DNA from 3 places in the Pseudocolwellia antarctica genome. Region 3 is predicted to be linked to each of the others. Evidence: predicted binding sites of a transcription regulator. Region 3 holds the regulator's gene; each other region holds the start of a gene.
The links. The regulator FliA, encoded in region 3, starts transcription of late flagellar genes. The targets are predictions, from matches to a motif close to CTAAAGNTNNNNNNNNNNNNGCCGATA.
Positions count from the first base shown of each region.

Region 1: ACPUVN_RS04310 (flagellar protein MotY) is a predicted target of FliA. The motif match lies at 2,793-2,819, and genes of this name have one in related genera.
Region 2: pomA (flagellar motor protein PomA) is a predicted target of FliA. The motif match lies at 5,044-5,070, and genes of this name have one in related genera.

Region 1 covers NZ_CP187926.1:977,354-985,005, reverse strand. Annotated here, with positions in the region: gene ACPUVN_RS04315 (M1 family metallopeptidase) at 1-1,800, opposite strand, end outside; gene ACPUVN_RS04310 (flagellar protein MotY) at 1,891-2,757, opposite strand; gene rnt (ribonuclease T) at 2,933-3,613, shown strand; gene ACPUVN_RS04300 (peroxiredoxin) at 3,862-4,467, opposite strand; gene grxD (Grx4 family monothiol glutaredoxin) at 4,577-4,912, opposite strand; gene ACPUVN_RS04290 (Fe-Mn family superoxide dismutase) at 5,315-5,896, shown strand; gene ACPUVN_RS04285 (LysR family transcriptional regulator) at 5,996-6,928, opposite strand; gene ACPUVN_RS04280 (sodium-dependent bicarbonate transport family permease) at 7,119-7,652, shown strand, end outside.
Region 2 covers NZ_CP187926.1:3,006,785-3,014,436, reverse strand. Annotated here, with positions in the region: gene ACPUVN_RS13015 (TonB-dependent receptor) at 1-1,295, shown strand, start outside; gene dxs (1-deoxy-D-xylulose-5-phosphate synthase) at 1,891-3,756, opposite strand; gene ispA ((2E,6E)-farnesyl diphosphate synthase) at 3,795-4,685, opposite strand; gene ACPUVN_RS13000 (exodeoxyribonuclease VII small subunit) at 4,686-4,937, opposite strand; gene pomA (flagellar motor protein PomA) at 5,160-5,924, shown strand; gene ACPUVN_RS12990 (flagellar motor protein MotB) at 5,936-6,874, shown strand; gene thiI (tRNA uracil 4-sulfurtransferase ThiI) at 7,204-7,652, shown strand, end outside.
Region 3 covers NZ_CP187926.1:155,810-163,461, reverse strand. Annotated here, with positions in the region: gene ACPUVN_RS00720 (protein-glutamate methylesterase/protein-glutamine glutaminase) at 1-540, opposite strand, end outside; gene ACPUVN_RS00715 (chemotaxis protein CheW) at 552-2,699, opposite strand; gene ACPUVN_RS00710 (protein phosphatase CheZ) at 2,710-3,453, opposite strand; gene cheY (chemotaxis response regulator CheY) at 3,493-3,876, opposite strand; gene ACPUVN_RS00700 (RNA polymerase sigma factor FliA) at 3,934-4,653, opposite strand; gene ACPUVN_RS00695 (MinD/ParA family protein) at 4,681-5,523, opposite strand; gene flhF (flagellar biosynthesis protein FlhF) at 5,722-7,287, opposite strand; partial or broken gene flhA (flagellar biosynthesis protein FlhA) at 7,326-7,652, opposite strand, start outside.

The DNA of each region.
Region 1 (7,652 bases), 820 kb from region 3:
ACCAGGTCGTGCTTGTTTATAAACTTCTAAAGCCCATGATTTACCTGCTTCAGTAGTCACTAGCTCTTTGTACAATGGCACAATCAACTTACGTCTACCGATAGATTTTAAATACGTCGCCATTTGTGGGTACACATGCATATAACCTGCTTTGATTGATAATAAATACCAAGCATGTGCAATTTCAGCATTCGTACTTACTGTTAAATTAAAGCGCTTATCTAAATCACTCATAAATGATTCATTTACATCTAACGGTAAGTTATTGATGAAATGTAACCATTCATGCAATGTCCAAGCTTTTGTATTAATTTGTTCAACAGTAATAGCTTTAGTCACTAATTGTTGAGTTAACTCGTCAATAACATTAAAGGCATTAGACGTTGGTTTAGGTGTTACGCTAGGCAAGCCTTGTCCGTAGATCCATTCTTTAAGCATTTTGTCTGATACGACATTTAGATATTTATGAGTTAAGTTAGCTTTTAAATAAACAATAAAATCTTCAGTACCTAAACTTTTAAAAGCATGGTGATTAAAGTAATCAAGAATAAATACGTCAAACTTATCACGACCGAACTTCTCTTCTAAATACATTAAGAACAACTGCCCTTTTACATAAGGAACACCTGAAAAAGCATCATCAGGATCACGGCCTTTCAAATCGATATAAAGTTGAGTATCACCTGGCGCTAATTCTTTTATCTCAGCATTAAGGTCTTGTGCACCTAATGCTTGTTCCATAACCGCGCGGTCAGTACCAAATACGGCTTCCATAATTCTGTTTTCTACATAGCTTGTAAAACCTTCGTTTAGCCATAAGTCTCTCCAGCTTTTGTTCGTCACTAAGTTACCTGACCAAGAATGTGCTAACTCATGAGCAATAAGGTTTACTAAGCTTTTATCGCCTGCAATAACGGTTGGTGTAATAAAAGATAAACGTGGGTTTTCCATGCCACCAAATGGGAAGCTTGGCGGTAAAATAAGTAAATCGTATCTGCCCCAACGGTATGGTCCAAATAGTTTTTCAGATTCATCAATCATCGTTTGAGTATCATCAAACTCGGCAACAGCGGCATCTAAAATAGACGCTTCTGCATAAATACCTGTTTGCTCACTCATGGCTTTAAATTCTAAATCGCCTACGCCTATCGCAATTAAGTATGAAGGCACAGCTTGAGGCATAGAAAAGAAGTAATCGCCATCACGCTCAGTATTAGGTTCATTAAAAGCACTCATTACAGCAATTAAATCTTTATCTGTTGTTATGCGAGCGTCATAAGTCGTACGAACGGTAGGTGTATCTTGAATTGGTATCCATGAACGTGCATGAATCGCTTGGTTTTGGCTAAATAAGAATGGGTGTTTCTTGCCTGCAGTTTGCTCTGGCGACAACCACTGTAAGCCTGAAGCTTTTTCTGTTGAATGATAATAAACACGAACTTTTGATGCTTTAAATTTAGGTGCAATAGTTAACTTGGCACCTAATACATCATCACGTTTAGCAAGCTTGTGTTGAACACTCACCCAATTACCCGCTGTGTTTTGTGCCATAACACGCTTGATCACTAAGTCTCGTGTATCTAAATAGATAGGCTGTACATCATTCACTAACCATTTTAATGACAATTCAGCAAAACCACTTAATGATTTTTCTTGAAAGTCGACATCTAAGTCTAGATAAATGTGTGTGGTAGTAACTTGATCGTAATTCGAATAGGTGTAGGCATCTTTAAGTTCTGCATTAGCAAAATAAGATAAACTGACTAGCACTAAGGCTGAGATTTTTAATAATAGCTTCATTATATAAACGTCCATAAAAAATAAGCCTCTAGATTAAGATAACCTAGAGGCCTATTCAACTGAATTACTTCATTTATAAAATATATATACTTACGGTTTATCCATTCGGATAACAACACGTCTATTTTTTTCACGACCTATTATTGTATCGTTTGAGGCAATGTGGCGTTTTTCGCCATAACCATTGGCTTCAATGCGGCTTGGATCAATACCCGTTTTAACAAATTGTTCTCTGATGTTATTAGCGCGTCGTTGCGACATTTTATAGTTCGCGTTTCTTGGGCCGTAGCTATCTGTGTATCCATCAATCAATACGAGTTCTAATTCAGTGTCTAAACTTAAGTATTCAGCAATCATCGCTAACTTGCGTTTAGAAGACTTAGTTAAGTCGTCGGTACCAAATTGATAATTTAACACGGTATAAGAAATATCATCAAAATTGTAATCAAGTAGGTTACCCACACAACTTACAAACTCTTGATAGGCGCGTTTAAATTTAGCGGTTGATAAACCTACAGAGATTTTTTCACTGCTACGATACCAATCGTTGTAGTAAAACGTCGGACTCATGCCTTGATCTAATTCGTTAAGCATAGTCCAAGCAACCTTTTTAGGTAAGCTAGGCGCGAATTGCTTGTGCAATTTCATATTTGCTAACGTATAACCTGCAACACCTGGTCGCCATTTAGGAGCAACGGAGCGTACTTCGGCTAAGGAATAGTTATCAGGCAAACGCATCATGTCTAATTCAAACTCTAAATTAGATTTACGGTCTGCCTTACTGTAAAACTTGGCTTCGCCGTAATTAGGTATGTTGTGAGAGAGTGTGCACTCTAAACGAGATTCATTAGATAATTGCCACATGGAGTTATCTAAATTTGCCGCATACTGCCTCATACCTGCATTTGCATTGCAAACAGATACTAATAAAACAACTGGAAGAAAGTATTTTTTCATAATCAATTATATTTTGTTTTAAATGACAGTAACTTTATCGACAATTTATTTAATAACTTTAGCATCAATTACCCTTTAATATTTATAAAAGTAAAAAACACTAAATCCTCGTACTTATTTTAGCTATTTTCTGAGATAATTGTTAATAATTATCAAAATAAAAAGACATTCTTGTATGACTGATCTAAATTCATCTTCTGCCACGCTGTCAGAAAATGGAAAAACACCTTTTGCTGAACGCTTTAGAGGTTACTTCCCTGTTGTTGTTGATGTTGAAACCGCAGGTTTTAATTCGCAAACTGATGCCCTACTTGAAATAGCCGCTACAACTTTAGCCCTTGATAAAGACGGTAATTTCTCATTAGATAAAACAATACATTTTAATGTTGAGCCATTCGAAGGCGCTAATTTAGAAAAAGCTGCTTTAGAATTTACAGGCATTGATCCAACTAATCCACTTCGTGGTGCCGTAAGTGAAGAAGATGCATTAAAAGCTATATTCAAACTTATACGTAAAAAAATGAAAGCTGTTGGTTGCCAGCGTGCAGTTATGGTTGCTCATAATGCGTCATTCGATTTAGGTTTTGTTAACGCGGCTACTGAAAGATGTTTAATGAAACGCTCTCCATTTCATCCTTTTGTAAGTTTTGATACTACGACTCTTTCAGGTTTAGCCTTGGGTCAAACGGTATTAGCTAAAGCATGTATTGCTGCAAAAATAGATTTCAATAACAGTGAAGCACATTCAGCATTATACGATACTGAAAAAACAGCTGAGCTATTTTGCCACATTGTAAATAAGTGGAAGCACCTAGGCGGTTGGCCTATGGTTGAAGATGAGATAGAAGAGAAATAATTATACCAAACGGATTAATTTATTGAGCAACTTAGAGCTACATTAGCAAGCTTAGAACAAGCAAAATTGATTAAACATAGTTATTCTATATTTTTTTAATTTTGTGATGTTATCAGTTTGCTAATGAGCTCCCGAAGGGCGAGAATTTAATCTGTTTGGTATTACACTCACATTATTTCAGACATAAAAAAAGCCACTTAACTAAGTGGCTTTTTTACGATGTAAATTATAGTTTGTTTAAAACAATATTATAATTTATCAGCGTTATCAGCTAAGTATGCAGCAACACCGTCTGGAGAAGCAGTCATACCTTTATCGCCTTTGTTCCAGCCTGCTGGACAAACTTCACCGTGTTCTTGGTGGAATTGTAATGCATCAACCATACGGATCATTTCATCAACGTTACGACCTAATGGTAAATCGTTAACTACTTGATGACGTACGTTACCTTCTTCATCAATTAAGAAAGAACCACGGAAAGCAACACCAGCTTCTGGATGCTCAACATCGTATGCTTGACAGATTGTATGCTTAGTATCAGCAACTAAAGTATATTTAACTGGACCAATACCACCTTCGTTTACTGGCGTATTTCTCCAAGCATTATGAGAAAATTGTGAATCGATAGAAACACCAATTACTTCAACGCCACGGCTTTTGAATTCATCCATACGGTGATCAAAAGCTAACAATTCTGAAGGACAAACAAATGTAAAATCTAAAGGGTAGAAAAACACAACGGCTTTTTTACCTTTAATCGCTTCTGACAAAGTAAAGCTATCTACTATTTCACCAGTACCTAGTACTGCTGCTGCTGTAAAATCTGGTGCTGAACGACCAACTAATACACTCATTTTATTCTCCTTTTTTATAAATTTTAAAAACCATAAAGGTTAAATTATTTAGTTAACACTCATAAATATTGTGATGAATGTTAACTTTTCAAGACTCTTTTTAAAAAAACTAAGCGTCTGCTGAACTATTTTTTGCTGCAGACTCTTTAATTAAAGTCTGTAATTCGCCTTGTTGGAACATTTCGATAATAATGTCACAACCGCCAACAAGCTCACCATCAACCCACAATTGTGGGAATGTAGGCCAATCAGCATACTTTGGTAATTCAGATCTGATTTCTGGATCTAGTAAAATATCTACGTATGCAAACTTTTCTTCACATGAAATAAGTGCTTGAGACGCTTGAGAAGAAAAGCCACAGCTAGGAAGCTTAGGTGAACCTTTCATGTAAAGTAATACTGAGTTTTCAGATATTTGTTGCTTAATACGTTCGATCGTATCCATGGTAACCTCTATATTTAATGAACTTGACTGTATGATATATATACCCAAACCACCTATAACGCTGGTTATCTATTGCTACAACTAACTATAAGTAACCTAAGCATTAAATCTTAATGCTGTCATAATGTTGAAGTAGTTTGGGTATAGTCTCGACTATATAATGGTGGCAAAATACATTTATACAATGCCATTATTTGTAACAAACCTTTTTACAAATAAAATTGTTATATCTTAAAACTTACTAACCTTGATAAAATCAATGTTAATCCCAATATATTGGGTTAAACTAAGTAAGGTTTATTAATACCCGAGTAGTTTACTAGGTTTAATATAAAAACAAACTAATTCTTTAATATATCGTATAAGAATATATATTTTTAATTACTTTTTCTGGAGAGAAGAATGGCTATTGAATTACCAGCATTACCATATGCTATAGATGCGTTGGCACCACACATTTCACAAGAAACTTTAGAGTTCCATTACGGTAAGCATCACAACACATACGTTGTTAAGCTTAACGGTTTAATTAAAGGTACTGAGTTTGAATCTAAATCTCTTGAAGATATCGTTAAAACTTCTTCAGCAGGTATTTTTAACAATGCTGCACAAATTTGGAACCATACTTTTTACTGGAACAGCTTAAGCCCTAACGGCGGCGGCGCACCTACTGGTGCTTTAGCAGATGCTATCAATGCTACTTTTGGTTCTTTTGCTGAGTTTCAAGCAAAATTCACAGACAGCGCAATTAACAACTTTGGTTCAAGCTGGACATGGTTAGTTAAAAACGCTGATGGTTCTTTAGCAATCGTTAACACGTCTAACGCTGCTACACCATTAACTGACGAAGGTGTTACACCTATCATCACTGTAGATTTATGGGAACATGCTTACTACATTGATTACCGTAACTTACGTCCTAGCTACATGGAAGCATTCTATGCTTTAGCTAACTGGGAATTTGCTTCAGCTAACTTTGCTTAATTAAACCTGTAGCTTAATCGCTGCTGTTTATTAACTAAGTACTGAGCACCTTATTAAGAAGCCTTCGATTTAATCGAGGGCTTTTTTTATGTCAATTTTTTAGCCCTGAGTTTTTGCTTTCGCTATTTTCTGTAAAGTCGACAAACCTTCTTGCTGTAAGTATTCATGAAACAACTCAGCTAATACCGTTTGATTTCTATTTTTAGTGCGCACCAAATACCATTGGCTTTTTAAAGGAAAATGCTCAACGTCTAATACAGCTAAACTTGAATCTTGCATGTAATCTAATGTGTGACTACTCAATATAGCCAAACCTAACTCAGCAGCAACTGAATGCTTAATAGCAGCATTACTTTCAATCGTCATTTTCGCTTTTAGTTTTATTTTATGTAACTTACAAAAATCATCGATACAACGACGAGTTCCCGAACCTTTCTCTCTTAATAAAAAAGGGTAATGTGCTAAACGCGTTAAACTAATAGGCATTTTTTTAGTGAGTTCGTGATTAGCAGGCGCAACCACAACCAAAGGGTTATCTAAAAACGGTTCAGCTATCACATTATCCGATTCTGGATATTGGCTAAACACATAAAAATCATCTTTGTTCTGATTAAAGCGTTTAATAATGTCTTGTCGATTACCAACATTCAACTCAACATCAATCAAAGGATAACGTTTACAAAATTGCCCAAGTAAAATAGGTAAAAAGTATTTAGCCGTTGAAACAACCGACAGTTTTAAAACCCCCGACTTAATACCTTTTAAATCATCTAACTCAATATGTAACTTGTCTAACGAAAAAAACATTTCGCGTGCACTATTAACGGTGGCTTCTCCTGCCTCAGTTAATTCAACACTACGTCCATTCACATTATAAAGCTGCATGCCCAACACATCAGTTAGGTTTTTCAATTGAATAGAAACAGAAGGCTGAGAGATATGTAAAGCTTCAGCAACTCGAGATATATTCTTATGCTCAGACAGCGCTAAAAATATCTCTAACTGACGTAACGTGGGGGCTCTATTCGCCATATAGAGCTAAAACCTTTTCAAGAGATGAATAATCATGAATAACCTGTCATTCAAAAATGCAATAAATATGAGTATACCAAAAAAACTATAGATAAATACCTATACTTTACATAAAAAATATATATTTTTAATTATCCATAGAGCTAAGTAATATTCAACTACACATTAATAACCTGATAATTTAATCGTAATGGCTCACTTTCTTCCCGACATTCTTGCTTTCTTCTTTCTAATGGCTCTTATCGCTCAACGTTTTTCCGTTGATTTAAGACTACCTGATGCAGCTTACCAACTAATCACCTACATTTTATTAATCACTATAGGTTTGAAAGGCGGACAAGCAATAAATGCAAATGCTAGCGTAGCGTTAGTAGGTCAAAGTACTTTAGTTATTGTGATGGGGTTGTTTATTACCTTAGTAGCACTCATGTTTATTAAAGTAGGATCGAAACTAAATAAAACAGACTCGATAACCTTAGCAGCACATTACGGTTCAGTTAGTGTAGGTACCTTCGCTGTTGCAGTGAGCTTTTTAGACCTGCAAGGCATTGATCATGAACTTACGCTAAATTTATTTGTGGCATTACTCGAATTACCCGCCATTATTTTAGGGCTATATTTATTAAGCGATAAAACGAACAAGTTAAGTGTAAAAACTATTTTAGCCCATAAGAGCTTAGCGTTAATTCTTATTGGTATGGTTATTGGTGCTTTATATGGCGAT
Region 2 (7,652 bases), 1.7 Mb from region 3:
AAAGTGGTATTGCTGGAAATAACGCATTAACTAATTACTATGTATATGACGGTGCATTATTAGCATACGATATTAATGGTACTTACGACAGAGTTAAGCAAATGCTTGCTGGCACTAGCCATGAATTAACAGGTTCGCTTGATGACAATATGGTTCGCAACACAGGTTCATATGCGCATATTGAAGAAGAAACTAGAGCTATTTATACTCAGTTTCATTTAGACTTTGATGAACTTACTGCCGTTGTTGGTGCTCGTTACGTAACTACAGATTTAACATCGGCTACTTTTGATGAGTCACAAGAGCACGACTATTCAGATTTCTTACCAAGTATTAATGCAACATATACACTAAATGATGATACCGTTTTACGTTTTGCTGCTGCAAAAGTAATGCGTAGAGCTGAATTTGGTGAGTTAAGTCCAGCACTAAATATTGATAACTCGCTTGTAACTGGTACACAAGGCTCTTATCAACTAGACCCTTACCGTGTAACTCAATACGATTTAGGTATAGAGCATTACTTTGGTGAAGGTGGACTTGTATCTGCAGCTCTATTCTACAAAGATGTTAAATCTTTCACTCAAAGTAGTAGTTCTTGTGTTGCTGATCCTGAAACAGTTACAGGTCAGAACGTAAATGAATTTATAGATGTGTGTCTGTTAGATGTTGCAGGTGTAAGTCAAGATAATCTTGTTACTGCGGGTGTTGGCCAAGATTTAGCTTTTGTTGAAGCTCAGAAAGCTGCTGGTTTAACAGGTATTGTTATTGATACTGATGTTAATGGCGGAAGTGGCTCTATTAAAGGCTTAGAGTTAGCATACCAACAACAGCTTGATTTCTTACCAGGTGCTTGGGCTGGATTAGGCGTTAATGTAAACTACACATACGCATATAGTAAGCAACCAGATGGTAACCCATTATTAGATATTTCTAATAATACCTTTAATACTCAAGTTTACTGGGAGCACGAAGGTATTCAAATTCGTTTAGCTTATAACTGGCGTGACAAGTACTTAGATACTCAAGATGAGAAACGTGTTCGCCCTGTAGGTGCATTAGCCGCTCTTGCTGATAGTACTATAACTGATGTTACTCTAGGCAATAACTACCGTGATGCTCGTGGTCAAGTTGATTTCTCAGCAAGTTATGACTTGAATGACAACATTACTCTTGTAGCTAATGCGGTTAATTTAACTGGTGAGCCAATTCGCCAGGTTACCGAGTTAGGTAGCAACTGGCAATATAGTGAAGCAGATCGTCGTTACACTGTTGGCGTACGTGGTAAGTTCTAAATATTAAATAGAATTTAATCTGACTGAAAAACGAGCTAATTTAGCTCGTTTTTTTATGTCTTTTATAAATTATTAAATTTGGGTTCACACCTAGTCGTTCAGTATTATTAAATTTTCATAGTCACTATTTTGAGAGAAATAAAAAGCATTAGATGACTTAAGTAGGTATAGGGAATTATACCAAGTTGATTAATTAATTGATCACTTAGCGAGAATTAAAAGGCTTATATGCAAGGCATTGATTGAAGAGAATGGTTACTCCCTTGTCAAAATAAATAACGAAGCCAATAAGCCTTTTAAACTCGCCCTTGGGAGCTCATTAGCAAACTGATAACTGCACAAAATTACAGATAAATAGAATAACTATGTATAAATAATGTTGTTTGTTCTAAGTCTGCTAATGTAGCTCTAAGTTGAGCAATTTATTAATCAAATTGGTATTATATCTAAATGAATGAAATATACTGTCTGTTTGAATAAGGTTGAATGGAGCTAAATAAAAAATTTCGAAATAAGAGCAGGGGAGAAACGGTAGGAAAATGTTATAAAAAAGCTAGAATATAAGAAAGGCTATATTCTAGCTTAATGTGATTAACTATAACTTAATAAAGTTATTAATTTTGCTTAATATGCCTTCGCTATCTAAACCTAGTTCTTGATGTATTTCATCTTGAGTACCATGCTTAATGAAAGCGTCAGGTAAGCCAATATTTAATATTTTAATGGCAATGCCTTTACTAAGGATAAACTCATTCACAGCAGAGCCAGCGCCACCAGCAATGGCATTATCTTCTAACGTTACAATACAAGTATGGCTATTTACTAATTCTTCAATTAAGGCTTCATCTAAAGGTTTAACAAAACGCATATCAACTAATGTGGCATTAAGTGATTCTGCTACAGCGTTAGCTTCTTGTAATAACGTACCGAAGCTTAAAATAGTAATGTCTTTACCTTGCTGCTTAACAACGCCTTTACCAATTTCTATTGTTTCTGTTATAGATGGTAACTCAGCATCATTACCTGAACCTCTAGGGTATCTGACTGCAGCAGGGCCTGTATGTTGATGACCAGTAGTTAACATCAGTACACATTCACGTTCATCAGACGGCGCCATTATTACCATATTAGGTATACATCTTAAAAAGCTTAAGTCGAATGCCCCTTGATGTGTAGCTCCGTCAGCACCCACAATACCTGCACGATCTATAGCAAACATAACAGGTAAGTTTTGAATAGCTACATCATGAATAAGTTGATCATAACCACGCTGTAAAAAGCTAGAATAAATAGCAACAACAGGGTTATAGCCACCAATAGCTAAACCTGAAGCAAAAGTTACGGCATGCTGTTCAGCAATGGCAACATCATAATATTGATCAGGAAAACGTTGGCTAAACTCAACCATACCTGAACCTTCACGCATTGCTGGGGTTATAGCTGTTAGTTTTGGATCAATCTCTGCTGTGTTACATAACCAGTCACCAAAAATTTTTGAGTAGGTAGGTAAACTTGCTTTACTCTTAGGTAGTGTGGTTTCTTCAGGATTGAACTTAGGTACCGCATGATACTTTATTGGATCTTGTTCTGCCGCTTCGTAGCCTTTACCTTTTTTAGTGGCAATATGTAAAAGCTGAGGGCCTTTTAAGTTGCGCATATTCGAAATGGTATCAACTAAGCCATTAACATCATGACCATCAATTGGACCAATATAGTTAAAACCTAGCTCTTCGAAAAAAGTACTTGGTACAACCATGCCTTTAAGATGTTCTTCTGCACGACTGGCTAATTCTTTTATCGGAGGAATATTCTTAAGTATGCGCTTACTACCTTCACGAAGGCCAGTGTATAGGTTTCCTGAAAGCATTTTAGCTAAATGATTATTAAGCGCACCTACATTTTCAGATATCGACATCTCATTGTCGTTAAGTACAACAAGCATGTCTTTGTTAATATCACCGCCATGATTTAACGCTTCAAATGCCATACCTGCCGTCATAGCACCATCACCAATTACAGCAACAACTTTTCTATTCTTAGCTTCTTTTTCTGCAGCAACCGCCATACCTAATGCTGCGGATATAGAAGTACTTGAATGACCAACACTTAATACATCGTATTCACTCTCTTCTCGCCAAGGAAAAGGATGTAAGCCATCTTTTTGTCTAATGGTGTGCAGTTGATCGCGTCGACCTGTTAAAATTTTATGAGGATAAGCTTGATGACCCACATCCCAGATCAATTGATCAAAAGGTGTGTTATACACAAAATGTAAAGCTACTGTAAGCTCTATTGTGCCTAAACCCGAAGCGAAATGGCCACTACTTTTACTAACTGAGTTGAGTAAGTATCGACGTAATTCTTCACTCGCTTGAGTGAGTTTGCTTTTACCTAATAGCCTTAAATCTTCAGGCGTATTGATGTTTGATAAAAGGGGGTAGTCAGTTAGATCAATTGTCATGTGTTATCGGTTATTCTTATTAAAATTTATACAGTGAACTAGCTAGTACGCTTTACGATAAAAGTCGCAAAATCAGCTAAACATCGGGTATTGTAAGGCAAAGTAGACAAAGCTTGAAGTGCTTGTTGGTATAAGTCGTCAGCTTTTTGCTGAGCACCGTCTAAACCAAGCAAAGCAGGATACGTACTTTTATTTGCTGCTAGGTCTGAACCTGCTGGTTTTCCTAGCTCTTCTTCGCTTGATGTTATATCAATAATATCATCTCTTACTTGATAAGCTAAACCCACAAGTTGTGCGAAAGTTTTTAATTGTGCTTTTTCTTCTACAGAAACTGTACTACTACAATCTGCAGCCATTAATACCGAAGCTTCAATTAAAGCGCCTGTTTTTAATGAATGTAAATGTTGTAAAGCATCTAAAGATATTGAATGATCAGTTGCCGCTAAATCTAAAGCTTGTCCACCGCACATACCTTGATAACCAGAAGCATTAACAAGTTGTTGAACAAAGCTAATACGCTTACTTTGCAAATTTTCTGAAAAATGATGATTAGCTAAAATATCAAAAGCTAAAGTTTGTAAACTGTCGCCTGCTAAAATTGCTGTCGCTTCATCAAAAGCTTTATGACAGGTTGGTTTACCACGTCTTAAATCGTCATCATCCATAGCGGGTAAGTCATCATGTAATAATGAATACGCATGAATACATTCTAATGCTGCAGCAATGCCGTCTATATCTTCTAATTTTGCTCCAACACTCTTACCTGTAATATAAGCTAGATACGGACGCATGCGTTTGCCGCCAATAAGTAGGCCATAACGCATAGCTTCTAATAAACGCTCATCGTTACAAGTTAACTGATCTAATTTATGGGTAAGAAATTGATTAACACGTTGCTGGTATTCATCTAATTGAGGTAACTGACCCACTTAGCTATCGTCCTGTGTTAATTCAAATGTTGAAAGCGCTTGCTCAGGATTATTCTTATCGAGCAATATTTGTATTTTCTGTTCAGCATCTTGTAGCTTAGTTTGGCTAGCTTGACTAAGGTTTAATCCTCGTTCAAACAAATTCATCGAATCCTCTAAACTTAGTTCGCCTTGTTCTAAATTCTGAACAATTTCTTCTAATTCATTAAGTGATTCTTCGAAGGTTAAATTTTCAATTTTTTTTCTAGCCATTATTTTTCTGCTACATTTAATAGATAGGCGCAAAGGTACCTTAGCTTAACATTTTGGTCAATTAGCGTCGATTTATTAATTGATTGTTATGTTTTATTGAAAAGAACTTAAGTTATTGAGATTGTGGACGATAATATAGCTATAAGTATTCGCGTAACCCAAATCGTTATTGTACTATTATTTTATAAAGCACAACGGTAAGCATATAAACAGGAGAATTTTGTGGATTTAGCAACGTTAATAGGGATACTCGGTGCCATTGGCCTTTTAATTATGGCGATGTTATTGGCGGGTGATATCAGTATGTTCATCGACACTCAATCTTTGATCATTGTATTTGGTGGCTCAATCTTTGTTGTTTTATCTAATTATAATTTAGGGCAATTTTTCGGTATCGGGAAAATTTGTGGTAAAGCCTTTCTATTCAAACTTGAAACTCCTGAAGAACTTATCGAAAAATCTGTTGAAATGGCAGACGCAGCACGCAAAGGCGGTTTTTTAGCTTTAGAAGAAGCTGAGATTACCAACGCTTTTATGCAAAAAGGTGTTGATATGCTGGTTGATGGTCATGATGCCGATGTAGTACGTGCAACTTTACAAAAAGACATATCATTAACCAGTGAACGTCACGAAAGAGGTGTAGGTATGATGATGGCGCTAGCAGACGTAGCGCCAGCAATGGGAATGATCGGTACACTTATTGGTTTAGTTGCCATGCTTTCTAATATGGATGATCCAAAAGCCATTGGACCCGCAATGGCGGTAGCACTTTTAACGACTTTATACGGTGCTTTCTTAGCAAACGTAATTGCTATTCCAATCGCCAACAAATTAAAACTGAGACGTGAAGAAGAAAAAATGAATAGGCAATTGATCCTTGATGCTGTTCTAGGTATTCAAGATGGTCAAAACCCTCGCGTTATCGAAGGGCTATTAAGGAACTACATAGCTGAAGGTAAGCGCGCCGTCGATACAAATGAAGAGTAAGGGAGGCTAAAATGGAAGAAGAATGTAAATGTCCACCTCCAGGGCTCCCCGCTTGGATGGGAACCTTTGCCGACTTAATGTCGTTGCTTATGTGTTTTTTCGTTTTGCTTTTATCTTTTTCAGAAATGGATGTTTTAAAGTTTAAACAAATTGCAGGTTCAATGAAGTTTGCTTTTGGTGTGCAAAATAAAATTGAAGTGAAAGATATTCCAAAAGGCACTAGTATTATTGCTCAGGAATTTAGACCAGGTAAGCCTGAACCAACTCCTATTGAAGTGATTCAGCAACAAACCGTAGAAATGACTCAGCAAATGTTAGAGTTTCAGGCGGGAGATGAAACTTCCGCAGGTGGACGTCAAGAACAACGTGGCGCTCAACGTGGTGGTCAATCGCAAAGCACAGCAAATGAACAAGCGGCTCAAGAAATCATTCAAGCAGCAGAAGACGCAGAGCAAGCTTCTCAAGAACAAATAAATGACCTTATTAAGAAAATTGCAGATCAGCTAGATAAACAAATTCAAGATGGTGCCATCGAATTAGAATCTTTAGGGCAACAAATTATTATTCGTATTCGAGAAAATGGTTCATTTCCATCGGGTTCAGCATTTTTACAACCTCAGTTTAGACCGATTATTCGAGAGATTGGCGAGTTATTGTTGACGATCCCTGGTGAGATAATGATCTCAGGTCATACTGATAATCAAGGTATTAGCTCAGAGTTATTTACTTCTAATTGGGACTTATCAAGTAAGCGTGCAGTAGCCATCGCTCACGAGATAATAAAAGTACCTGAGTTTGATCAAAGCCGAATTATCGTAGCGGGTCATGCCGATGCTAAGCCTTTAGTCCCAAATACTAATGCTTTAAACCGACGTAAAAATCGTCGTGTAGAAATTGCTATAAACCAAGGTAAGGCTCAAGAAACTGAACCTGTATCTATTATTCAGTAAGTAGAAAGTCATATCAAACTTAAAAAGAGTTACATCAAGTAACTCTTTTTTTTGAGTATTTTTCTAATTTTTAGTTTAGAACTTTGATTGCTTCTTATTGATAATATAAGTAGAAGAAAAAATTATGCTAAATGCCCTTCGTTATCGTGTATAATTCGCGCCATTATTTTTTGATACCCATTCGATTAAAAAATTAACTTACTTTGTATAAATGATAAATTGCCAAATATAGAGCATTTATTTATCGCGTTTAAACGAGCGACACTTATATAAATAAATAATTAACCTATTCGGGTTGGTATAAGTACATTTGTTAGGTATTAGCGTCCATGAAATTTATTGTAAAGTTACAGTCTGAAATCACCATTAAAAGTAGGCCTGTTCGCAAGCGCTTTACTAAAATATTAGAATCTAACCTTAAAACTGTACTACGTCGTGTAGATCCACAAGTTCATGTTCGTATGACTTGGGACAATATTGAAGTGAATTCACCAAACGATACCCCAGAGAATCGTGAAAAGGTTATTGCAACCTTAAAGTGTGTTCCAGGTATTCCGATGTTTTTAGAAGTTGTACAAACCGACTTTACTGATATGCACAGCATTTACGAAAAAACTGCCGCTTTACATGCTAAAAGTATTGAAAACAAAACCTTTTGTGTTCGTGTTAAACGTACAGGTACTCACGAGTTTAAATCAATTCAAGTTGAGCAATATGTTGGTGGTGGTTTAAACCAAGCAGTTGAATCAGCTAAAGTAAAATTAAGTAAGCCTGACGT
Region 3 (7,652 bases):
ACCTATGGTTAGAATTTTGTAATCTTTATTTGATCTTCTTATGATGGTTCTTTGTGGTTGAAAACTTGGCGTTACTTCTCTTTTGATCAGAGTAGGCTTAACTGGACGTTCACGTTCAATAACCCGACTTCTTAATCGAGGTTTTTTACGCGCTAACGTTATAACTCTTTGACGAAGTAAACTACCTGCATCAGATGCGTCTGATGCTATTTCGGTAAACTTTTTAGGTAAGAAGTCTAATGCTCCAGCATCTAAGGCTTCTAACGTTTTTTGTGCACCAGCATGAGTTAGAGAAGAAAACATAATGATAGATGTTGGCGCATATTTCATTATCTGTTTTACCGCGTCAATGCCATTTAATTGAGGCATTTCTATGTCCATGGTAATAACATCAGGCTTAAGTAATTTAGCTTTTTCTACCGCTTCAATACCATTTACAGCTACATCAATAACATTTAGCTCAGGATCAGCATTTAAAATATCGGTTACACGACGTCTAAAAAAACTTGAATCATCAACTACCAACACCTTATATGGCATTAATTCTCTCTTTATCTTGTACGCAATTTATTATGATTAATGCTAGATTTTTTTGCGTAGTACTTCAGTAAATTAGGAACATCAATAATTAATGCAATGCCACCATCACTTGTAATTGTTGCGCCTGCCATGCCTGGAGTACCATGTAAAAGTCGATCAAGCGGTTTAATAACAACTTCTTCTTGACCTATTAGGTTATCAACAACAAAACCTACTTGTTGAGCGCCTACTTGAACAATAACAACATGCCCTGCATCTTTTGTTTCATTAACTGGGTTTCTGACTAACCATTGATCTAAATAGAATAATGGAATAGCTTTTTCTCTAACAATAATCGTTAATTGCCCATCAACAACGTTAGTTTTTGTTAAGTCTAGATGGAATATTTCATTTACGGCTGCTAATGGTAAAGCAAAAGTTTGTTTGCCAATAATAACCATTAACGTAGGTAAAATAGCTAAAGTAAGTGGTACTTTAATCTCAAGTACTGTACCTATGCCTAATTCAGAATCTATGTTTACGGTACCGTTAAGCTGAGTGATTTTAGTTTTAACAACATCCATCCCTACTCCACGACCCGATACTTCAGAGATTTCTGTTTTAGTTGAAAATCCTGGAGCAAAAATAAGATTAAATGCTTCATTATCTGTCATGCGAGAAGCAGCATCAGCGTCTAATACACCACGTTCTATTGCGATTTCTTTCAGTTTTTCAGCATTCATACCCGCACCATCATCACGAATGGTTAGTAGAATGTGATCACCTTCTTGTGAAGCTGAAAGTATAATTGTACCTTCACGCTCTTTGCCGTTACTTTCACGAGAATCAGGGTCTTCAATACCATGGTCTACCGAGTTTCTTACTAAATGCACTAACGGATCGGCTAACGCTTCAACTAGATTTTTATCTAAATCGGTTTCTTCACCTTCTAGAATCAGCTTTATTTCTTTATTAAGGCTACGTGCTAAATCACGTACAACTCGAGGGAATCGACCAAATACCTTTTTAATAGGTTGCATACGCGTTTTCATAACCGCGCCTTGCAGATCAGTAGTTACTGCATCAAGATTAGAAACTGCTTTGGTAAGATCTTCATCATCTTTAGTAACACCTAAACTTGTTAAACGATTTCGTACAAGTACGAGTTCACCTACCATGTTCATAATTTGATCTAAGCGTTTAGTATCAACTCTTACTGTAGTTTCAGCTTGCGATACAGGAGTTGGAGTTGCTTTCTTTTCTTTTACTGGAGCTGCAGGCTTTGGAACAGCTTTAGCTACAGGTTGCGCAGCTGGCTTAGGAACGGGTGCTGGCTTAGGAATTGGTTTAGGTGCTGCAGCCGCTTTTGGCTCAACTTTAGGAGCAGCTTTAACGATAGAATTTTGAGGCGCTTTACCTTGGCCATGAAGCTCATCTAATAAGCTTTCGAATTCATCGTCATTTATTTCATCTGAGTTACTTGGGCTACTCTGTACTGGCTTAGCAGCTGCAGATTTAGCTTTGCTTGGTGACGAAAAAGAACCTTGTCCATGTAAATCATCTAATAACGATTCAAATTCATCATCTGTAATTTCATTACTGTCGTTTGATTGTACTGATGGTGCTGGAGCACTAACGGGAGCAATAGACTTAACCGCTCCTCCGCCATGTAATTCATCTAATAGTCTTTCAAATTCATCTTCAGTCATTTCTTCTGATGAGTCTGCAGCTAGCTCTTCTTGAACTTGTGCTTGTACAACAACTTCAGGTTGAGCAGGTGCATCTTGAGATTCTGGTACGCTTAAACGTGCTAATTCAGAGAGTAAGTCAGCGTCTGCAGGAATAAGTGCTTCGCCAGCTTGTACCAAAGCAAACATTTCATTAATAGAGTCGGTTGCTTGCAGGATAACGTCCATTAAATCAGACGTGATAGAACGTTGGTTAGTTCTTAGGAGATCGAATATGTTTTCTGCGCCGTGACAAACATCTACAAGTCCGGATAATGCTAAAAATCCAGCACCACCTTTTACCGTATGAAAGCCACGGAATATGGCATTTAATAAATCGGCATCATCAGGATTATTTTCAAGCTCAACTAATTGCTCAGATAAAGCTTCGAGAATTTCACCTGCTTCAATTAAAAAATCTTGTAAGATTTCTTCATCTTGTTCAAACGACATTAAATAACTCCTAGAACCCTAAACTTGATAAAAGATCGTCAACATCATCTTGATCTGAAACAACATCATCACGTTCTTTACTATTAACAATCGGACCTTCAACTAAATTGTCACCTACTGAAGGTTTAGCTTTAGTTTGAGTTGTATTTGAAGTTATATCGAATGCTGTAAGCATTCCAATCAAGCTATCTTCAACTTCTCTTACTAACTCAATAACTTTACGAATAACTTGACCTGTTAAATCTTGAAAGTCTTGTGCCATCAAAACGTCAGTCATTAATGTTCGTACAGTTTCGGTATCATGTTCAGTTGATTTTAATAATTTATCTATGTCTATACAGAGCGCTTTAAATTCAGGCAAAGCTAATTGATTATTCATCAATTTTGACCATAGAGGATTAACAGTTTCAACTTGTTTTTGGAGCGAGTCTACAACAGGAAAAATTGCTTCAACGGCATCCATTGTTTTATTAGCAGCATCTTCAGTACGTTCTATAACGTAATTTAAACGCTCTTTAGCATCAGGTATGTCAGCATTCGCTAGATCACTTAAACGCGGATCTATATGGAAATTATTTAATGAGTCATGCAACTGACGAGTTAACTTGCCTATTTCTGCAAAAAGCTCAATATTTACTGGGCTTTGAATTTCGGCAATAAGCTCATCAGCTTTTTCTTGCTGATCTGATTCTAAATATTCAACTAACAATTTAGCCTGTTCCAGCGTGACGCTGACTGTAGGTAAATTACTCATGAAAAACATCCTCTTTTAGGCTTGAAAAGAAAATTTCAATTATCCTAAACGTTCGAATATTTTATCGAGTTTAGTTTTTAATGTAGCAGCAGTAAAAGGTTTAACAATATACCCATTTACACCCGCTTGAGCAGCCATCACGATTTGTTCTTTTTTCGCTTCTGCTGTTACCATTAATACAGGAATGTGAGATAAAGTGTCGTCTGCACGTATTGCTCTTAATAGATCAATACCTTGCATTCCTGGCATATTCCAGTCAGTTACAACAAAATCAAATTCACTGGACTGAAGCATAGGTAAAGCTGTGCTACCATCATCTGCTTCTTGAATATTAGTAAACCCTATATCTCTCAACAAATTTTTAATTATACGTCTCATCGTTGAAAAATCGTCAACAACAAGAACTTTCATATTTTTATCCAAGGCACCCTCCGGTGAGTACATTAAAAATTTAAATTATTTATATTTAATTTTTTACTATTAGTGTTGCCAAGTTTGCATACGAGATTTTAATCGATGCATCGCTTGGCTATGAATTTGGCTAACTCTTGATTCACTTACATCAAGTACTTGACCAATCTCACGTAAGTTAAGTTCTTCATCATAATACAGGGAAAGCACTAAACTTTCTCGTTCTGGTAATGATGAAATACATTCTGCTAATGACTTTTTAAACACAACTTGTTCAATTTGGTCGTAAGGTTCGTCTACAGCATTATCTTTACTGCGACTGAAAGCATCCTCGCTTACACCTAAGTCATCTATTCCAATAATTTTACCTGAGCTAACATCATTAAGAATTTGATGATATTCATTTAAAGATAGTTCAAGTCTTTCAGCAACTTCTATATCGGTTACATCTCTGCCAAGTTCAGCTTCTAATGTTTTTATTGCTTCACTTATCATGCGACTGTTTTTATGAACAGACCTAGGCGTCCAATCACCACGTCGAATTTCATCTAACATGGCACCGCGAATTCTTATTCCAGCGAAAGTTTCAAAGCTAGCGCCTTTTGAATGGTCAAAATTACCTGAAGCTTCAAGTAAACCAATCATGCCCGATTGAATAAGATCGTCCACAAGCACGCTTGCAGGTAATCGAGCTAATAAATGATAAGCAATACGTTTAACAAGCACCGTATGCTGCTTGATTAACGCAGTTTTATCTATTTGAACACTGTAAGCATCTGCTTTTGACAAATCTATACACTCACTATTATGAACATATTAATGTTCTAATAATTGTTCAATAAAAAATTCTAAATGACCTGAAGGTTGATGTGGTACTGGCCATTTTGTAATTTTATTCGCTAAGTTTTTAAAACCAATTGCTGCTGGAGAATCAGGATATGCCTCAACAATTGCTTTTTGCTTGCGCACAGATTTTCGAATATTTTCATCGAAAGGTACAACGGCAACAAGATCTAAACTTACATCTAAAAATCGGTCACTCACTTTTGATAACTTTTCAAATAATTGCTGCCCTTCTCTTGGGCTTCTTACCATGTTAGCAACAACTTTGAATTTGAATATGCCATGATCTCGACTAAGAAGTTTCATCAAGGCGTAACAATCAGTAATAGATGTTGGTTCATCACAAACAACTAACATGACATCTTGAGAAGCTCGACAAAAGCTTAGTACCATATCGGAAATACCTGCAGCGGTATCAACAATAAGTACATCAAATTCGGTTCGCATATCACTAAAGGCACGAATTAGCCCAGCATGCTCACTAGGTGTTAAATCAACCATAGATTGTGAGCCAGAAGTAGCAGGAATAATTTTAATACCTGCTGGGCCTTCAACAATAATATCGTCTAATTCACACTCACCAGAAAGTACATGTGAGAGATTACGTTTAACGCGAAGTCCTAGCATAACGTCTACATTTGCTAAGCCTAAATCCGCATCTAAAACTAAAACCTTTTTACCTAATTGAGCCAATGCAATGGATGTGTTTAAAGACACGTTAGTTTTACCCACGCCGCCTTTGCCACCAGATACTGCTATTACTTTAATTTGTTGTAATTCATGCATTTTACGTAAACCACTCGCTTGGTCTATCATTTAAATCATCTCGTCACTATTACTTGCACCACGTCGAAAATATTTCGAATTATATGTATTATAGCTCAGTACATTTTAACTAGTGAAATTATAAGCGTTTTTTTTCAATATTGTTCAGTTCAACTAATTTAATTTAACTAATTTAATTTAACTAATTTAATTAATTTAAGCTAGCAAGATTTACCAATCACAATCAATTTATACTGTGGTTGCCTCTTTTTTAGGCATTGGACGCCAAGTACTTGCGTGTTGGTGATTTATTCTACTTGTCATCTTGTCTGCTAATGCAACTAATTTCTCAGCATTTGCAACTTTAATATCTTCTGGAACTCTTTGTCCGTCTGTTAAATAGCCAATAGGTAAACCGTTTTGGATTGACGTTGAAATGATTTCGCCAATACTAATACTTTCATCAAGCTTAGTATAAATACAGCCAGCAAGTGGTATTTTTTTGAAACGTTCTACATTCTCTTGCATCACTCGTTGTTGAGTATTTGCAGACAATACAAGGTAGTTACGAATTCTCACTCGAGCATTAGCAATTAAGTCTGTTAAATGCTGTGCTAAACGCATATCTCTTTGGCCCATACCAGCGGTATCAATTAAGATAAGTTTCTTATGACCAAACTGCTCTAGCAATGAATCTAAGGCTTCAGCATCGTTTGCCAGTTTTACTTGGCAACCGATAATACGACCGTAAGTAGCGAGTTGTTCAAAACCACCAATTCTAAAGCTATCAGTAGAAATTAATACTACTTCATCTGCGCCATGTATTTGAGCGAATCTAGCCGCTAACTTGGCGATAGTTGTGGTTTTTCCTACACCTGTAGGACCGACTAATGAAATAATTCCACCATGGTGAATAATATCGTTATTCGTTGTGTTTAATTGCTGAGTGATGAACTTTTTAGCTTGTTCCCACGCATCCTGTTCATTATGTTGAGGAGGAATAAAACCAGCAATTTGATCAGCCATATGGTCAGTTAATCCAAGCGCTACTAATTTATTTATTAATAAAGCTTTTTGTGGATTTTTTTGCGCCATATCTTGCCACATCAAACCCGATAACTGATGTTCTAATAAATGACGAATGGTGTGCATTTCTTTTTTCATGTTTTCAAATTCAACTGAGCTATTTTCAGCTGATGCATTGATTTGTGCTGCACCGTGATTTGTTGAATGCTTAGTTTCTTGAAATGCGCCATCATCATGTATTGATTGAATTGGAGAGCTAGTTTGTTGTTGCTCTTGCTCTGTATTTCTTTGTTGAGTTGTTTGCTGTAAACGGTCTGTGAAGTTTTTGAATTGTAATTCAATATCACTATTAGCAGAGGTACCTGTATTTATTGTACCGTTATCTACAGCTTGTGAAATTGATGACTCGTTAATAGACTCATTTTTTATTTCACTCTCATTAAAAGATTCAACTTTTGGTTCTTGTTGAACTTTACGGTTAAGCAATGCTGATAAACTATCAGGTGCTGCAGCTTCGTTACTTTCACTCGGCTTAACTTGTTCGGTTTGCGCTTTAGCATGTGAACTTAAGCTAACAACATCATTATTTAAATCTTCAGAAGCATTATTTGTTTGCTCAGGGGTCGCCTCAGTTTTAGTTTGTGAAGGGTAATAGTCGATAGCTGCCATAATTTCGACACCTTCAACAATCTTTTTATTCGACATAATAACGGCATCCGCACCTAACTCTTCTTTAATTTGAGCTAGTGCAGTTTTCATATCTACGGCAACAAAACGTCTGATTTTCACAATGGACCCCTTATTTTCTTTATCGCGACTGGCTAATCTTATGTATTGCCTATCACGCTAATGATCTTTATTTGTTTGTCGTCTGGTATTTCTTGATAAGAAATAACTCTTAAACCTGGAATCGTATATTTAACAAACTTTGATAATACTGTTCGTAAAATACCTGATGTTAGTAAAACAGGTGTATCACCAGCCATTTCTTGCTTTTGCGCACCTTCAATAAGTGAAGTTTGTAAACGCTCTGCTAAGCCTGGTTCAATACCGGCACCATCATCTCCAGCCATCTGCATAGACTGGTGCAACATCTGTTCCAACTCTGGTGACAATGTTATGACAGGTACTTCATTTGCTGATCCAATAAGCTC